DNA from 2 places in the Marichromatium sp. AB32 genome. Region 2 is predicted to be linked to the other one. Evidence: predicted binding sites of a transcription regulator. Region 2 holds the regulator's gene; the other holds the start of a gene.
The links. Region 2 encodes FNR, which switches genes on or off when oxygen is low (the NO sensors DNR and NnrR bind a similar motif). Its sites were predicted from a motif close to TTGATNTANATCAA; they were not measured.
Positions count from the first base shown of each region.

Region 1: a site for FNR is predicted at 1,482-1,495, ahead of EBL85_RS02495 (TIGR01212 family radical SAM protein). Genes of this name have one in related genera too.

Region 1 is NZ_RHFJ01000004.1:63,572-65,963, reverse strand. Features, by position in the region: gene EBL85_RS02500 (peptidase U32 family protein) at 1-451, opposite strand, end outside; gene EBL85_RS02495 (TIGR01212 family radical SAM protein) at 472-1,446, opposite strand; gene EBL85_RS02490 (FAD/FMN-binding oxidoreductase) at 1,653-2,392, shown strand, end outside.
Region 2 is NZ_RHFJ01000007.1:70,190-72,581, forward strand. Features, by position in the region: gene EBL85_RS04040 (CTP synthase) at 1-35, opposite strand, end outside; gene EBL85_RS04045 (sulfur globule family protein) at 294-707, shown strand; gene EBL85_RS17180 (hypothetical protein) at 721-969, opposite strand; gene fnr (fumarate/nitrate reduction transcriptional regulator Fnr) at 911-1,669, shown strand; gene dnaQ (DNA polymerase III subunit epsilon) at 1,780-2,392, opposite strand, start outside.

The DNA of each region.
Region 1 (2,392 bases), on a different contig from region 2:
GTGCGACCTGGGCGAGCGAGAGCACGCGCGGCACCACCACGCGCTTGATACCGAACTGGCGGTGCATGAAGTTGATCGCCGCCGGGTTGGTCGCCGAGCCCTGCACCGAGAGGTGCAGGTTGAGCTGCGGGTGCGTGTTGGCGGCATAGTCGAGCACGCCCATGTCGGCGGCGATCATGGCGTCGACGCCGAGATCGGCGGCGCGGTCGACCGCCGCGCTCCAGCGCTCCCAGCCATTCGGTTGGGCATAGGTATTGACGGCGACCAGCACCTTGACGTTGCGATCGTGCGCGTAGCGCAGGCCGTCACGGATCTGCTTGTCGCCGAAGTTCAGGCCGGCGAAGTGACGGGCGTTGGTATCGTCGCGAAAACCGATGTAGACGGCGTTGGCGCCGTTGTCGACGGCGGCCTTCAGCGCCGGCAGGTTGCCGGCGGGACAGACGAGTTCCATGGTGGATGGTCTCCAGCGAGTCAGGCGGTACTTGCAAGTTTGCGGCAGGACGAGGGCGTGATCAGGTCACCCTGTCGGGTGCCGCGCCGATACAGCTCGGCTTCGATGCCGTTGAGCACGGCCCATTTCTGGCTACACCAGTCGGGGGCGAGCAGGATATCGCGCGAGGCGGTGCCGGTGACCCGGTGGAAGGTCACCTCGGGCGGGGTGCGCTCGATGATGTCGGCGCAGGTGTCGACGTAGTCCTCCAGCGCGAGCGGCTGGTAGTGACCGCGTCGCCAGTCGACCGCCAGGCGGGTGTGGCGCACGACGTGGAGGGCGTGCAGCTTGAGTCCTTCGACACCGACGCCGAGCACGCGCTCGAGGCTCTCGATGGCGTGGTTGCGTCCCTCGCCGGGGAGACCGACGATGAGATGGGCGCAGACCGGGATGCCGCGGCGGTGTGCTGCCTGCACCGCGCGCTGGTAGTCGGCGAAGGTGTGGCCGCGGTTGACGCGCTCGAGGGTGCGATCATCGGCCGACTGCAGTCCGAGTTCGAGCCAGATCTCCTTGCCGCGGGCGCGATAGCGCGCGAGCAGGTCGAGCACCGCCTCGGGCACGCAGTCGGGGCGGGTGCCGATCGACAGCCCGATGACATCGGGGTGGACGAGTGCGCTGTCGTAGCGCTCGCGCAGCGCGTCGATCGGGTCGTAGGTATTGGTGTAGGCCTGGAAGTAGGCCATGAAGCGGCGCGCCCCGGTGCGCTTGGCGAGCACGGTGCGGCCCGACTCGATCTGCTCGGCGATCGAGGGCGGCTCCTTGGCGTTGGGGCTGAAGGAGACGTTGTTGCAGAAGGTACAGCCGCCCCGGCCCTTGGTGCCGTCGCGGTTGGGGCAGGTGAAACCCGCGTTGAGGGCGAGTTTGTGCACCCGCTGACCATAGCGGTTCAGCAGATACTGTCCAAAGGTATTGACGCGATCGCTGAGGATGCGCTGTTGAGCTTGGGGCGGGGGCATCCGACTAAAGCTAACCGTGCTCGATGAATAACCGTTTGATCCAGATCAACGAATGGGCAATCCGGGATCCGGGGCGAAGGCCGACGCGGTGGTCGGGATCTGGGGCGGAGGCTGACCCCTGACAATCTCGGGGGCATGTTCGGGCCAGCTTTGCAGTACCATTTTGTAGTAATGCAAGAAAAACCCAATTCAAGAACTGGAACTTCATGATAGCCGAATCCCAGCCCCGCATCCGCGAGATCCCCTACAACTACACCTCGTACTCCGACCGCGAGATTGTCATCCGGTTTCTCGGCGAGCCCATGTGGCGGCTGATCGAGTCGCTGCGGGGGAGTCGACGGACCGGGCGATCGGCGCGGATGCTGTTCGAGGTGTTGGGCGACATGTGGGTGGTCTCGCGCAATCCCTATCTGCAGGAGGATCTGCTCGAGAATCTCGATCGTCGTCAGCTGCTGCTGCAGGCGATGCGTCACCGGCTCGATCAGTTCGAACAGCGACTCAACGACAATCAGCGTGCTGCCGAGCTGCTGGAGGCGGCGCGCGGTGCGGTCGCCCGGCTCGAGGACTGGTTCACCCAGGAGACGGCCCATCGCGACCGCTTGCGCAAGGCGCTTGCCGGCATCACCCACCCCGACAACCTCGATTTCGGCGGGCTGGCGCGGGTCTCGCACGCCACCGATGCCACCGACTGGCGCGTCGAGCTGCCCTTCGTGGTGATCTCCCCCGACAGCGAGGCCGAGGTCGCCGCCATCGTGCGCGCCTGCATCGACTGCGGTCTGTCGCTGATCCCGCGCGGTGGCGGCACCGGCTATACCGGTTCGGCGGTGCCGCTGCATCAGCACACCGCGGTGATCAACACCGAGAAGCTCGAGTCGCTCTCGGGCGTCGAGCGAATCGAGTTGCCCGGGGTCGAGGGCCGGGTGCCGACGGTGCGCTGCGGCGCCGG
Region 2 (2,392 bases):
ACAACACCGCCGGTGATGAAAATATACTTTGTCATATGGAAGCAGGAGGGAGTCGAGGGCGGTCGCCCGAATGCCCGGACAAACTACCAAAATCGCGTGCTCGGCTCAATCCGCGGCGCATCATGGGTTGCCGAGTCCGACCCGACGTACACGATTCGCCACCCCGTCGCCTTCACAAAGCCAGGCGTGCCGCGTATATTCCGCTTGCGCCTCGTCTCGCAGACCGACGCGCCCCTCCGCCCCGGCGGGCGGACCACAACGGCTGAAGCATTTCAATAGTCAGGAGTGGCAATATGCATAAGCTTGCGAAAGTGATCGGTATCGCTGCCATCACCGGTACCGCTGCCTTCTCGATGAACACCGCCCAGGCATGGTGGGGCGGCCCCGGCTGGGGTGGCTACGGCCCCGGCTACGGCTCCGGCTGGGGTGACTGGTTCAACGACATGTTCGGAGACGGCTGGGGCGACTTCAACATGAACATGAGCGGCGGCGGGCGCGGCTGGGGCCGCGGGCGCGGCTGGGGCCGTGGCTACGGCTATGGCTACGACTACCCCTACTACGGCGGTTACGGCCCCTACGGCTATGGCGCACCTTACGGCTACGGCGCACCCTACGGCTACGGCGCGCCCTACTACGGTGGCGTCCCCTATGCGCCCTACGGCGCACCGGCCGCGCCGGCAGCCCCTGCGGAGAGCGGCTCCAAGTAATCCGCAGCTGCGCTCAGCGCAGCGCCGACAAGAAGCCGCGCCAGTCCTGGCGCGGTTTTTTTGTGGGTAATCGTCGCCATGACGAGTACGTCGACACGTTAACCGGCTTGTAATCCAGGATGGTTCCGGTTAAAAAAGAAGATATTTGATCCAGATCAATACGACCACTCATTCCGGGTGAGTCGGCGGAAAGGTGTGTTGTCGTGAGCCAGCGAAAAGTGGTTTCGTTAGAGACGATTCGGGTCGCATGCAAGAATTGCACGCTCTCATCCCTGTGTCTGCCCATGGGGCTGACACAGGAGGACGTCGAGCGCCTCGACGACATCGTCAAGCGCACCCGACCGCTCCATCGGGGGGATTTCCTGTTTCGCGACGGAGATCGTTTCCGTTCGCTCTACGTGGTCAAGACCGGCTCGGTGAAGACCTTCGCCCCCAGCCCCGAGGGCGGCGAGCAGGTACTCGGTTTTCACCTGCCCGGCGAGATCATCGGTCTCGACGCCATCGACAAGGATGAGCACGCCTGTTCGGCCAAGGTGCTCGAGACCTCGGCGATCTGCGAGATCCCCTTCCAGCGACTCGAGGAGCTCACCTGCTCCATCCCCAGTCTGCAGCATCAGATGTACCGGCTGCTGAGCAAGGAGATCGGTCACGACACCGACATGCTGCTGCTGCTCGGCAAGAAGAACGCCGAGGAGCGTCTCGCCGCCTTCCTGCTCAGCCTCTCGCAGCGCCTGCACAAACGCGGGCTCTCGCCCTCCGACTTCTATCTCAGCATGTCGCGCCACGAGATCGGCAACTATCTCGGGCTCGCGGTGGAGACCGTCAGCCGGCTGTTCACCCGCTTCCAGGACGACGGCCTGATGCGCGTCGACCGCAAGCACATCGAACTGCTCGACCTGCCCGCGCTCGAGGCGCTGGTCGGCGGCAACGGTCAGGGCCGACGCCAGAACCAGCAGCGCTGAGCGCACTGGAGCGACCGAGTCCGCCTACCCTCAGGCGCGCGCGGACCGCTCCACTGAGACGCGAGCGGGGGTGAGCGCAACTCACGCCCCGGCACACGGAACACCGCCGCTCAACCCGGCTCGCGCAACCACAGACAGCCCTCGGCACTCGCCTTGTCGATCGCATCGAGCCGCGCCGCATGCGCCCCGAGCGCGCGCTCATCGGCCCGCACCACCCGCAATGGCGGGCGCTCGGCGCTGATCCGGCCGTGCTCCCCGGTCGCGCCCTGAGCGCCCTCGCCCGCCGTCTCGACCTCGCCGAGCCCGAGCTTCACCTGCCCACCGGTCATCGCCAGATAAACATCGGCGAGGATCTCGGCGTCGAGCAGGGCGCCGTGCAGGTCGCGCTGCGAGTTGTCGACGTCGTAGCGCTTGCACAGCGCATCGAGGCTGTTGCGCTGTCCCGGATGGAGGCGGCGCGCCATCATCAGGGTATCGGTGACCGAGCACAGCGCTTCGATGCGCGGCGCCTCCGGCTGCCACAGCCGCAGCTCGTGGTCGAGGAACCCGACATCGAACGCGGCGTTATGGATGATCAGCTCGGCGCCGCGCACATAGTCGAGAAAGGCCTCGGCCAGCTCGCCGAAGCGCGGCTTGTCGGCGAGAAAGTCGTTGGTGATGCCGTGCACCTCGACCGCGCCGGCATCGATCTCGCGATCGGGCTGGATATAGCAATGGAAGTTG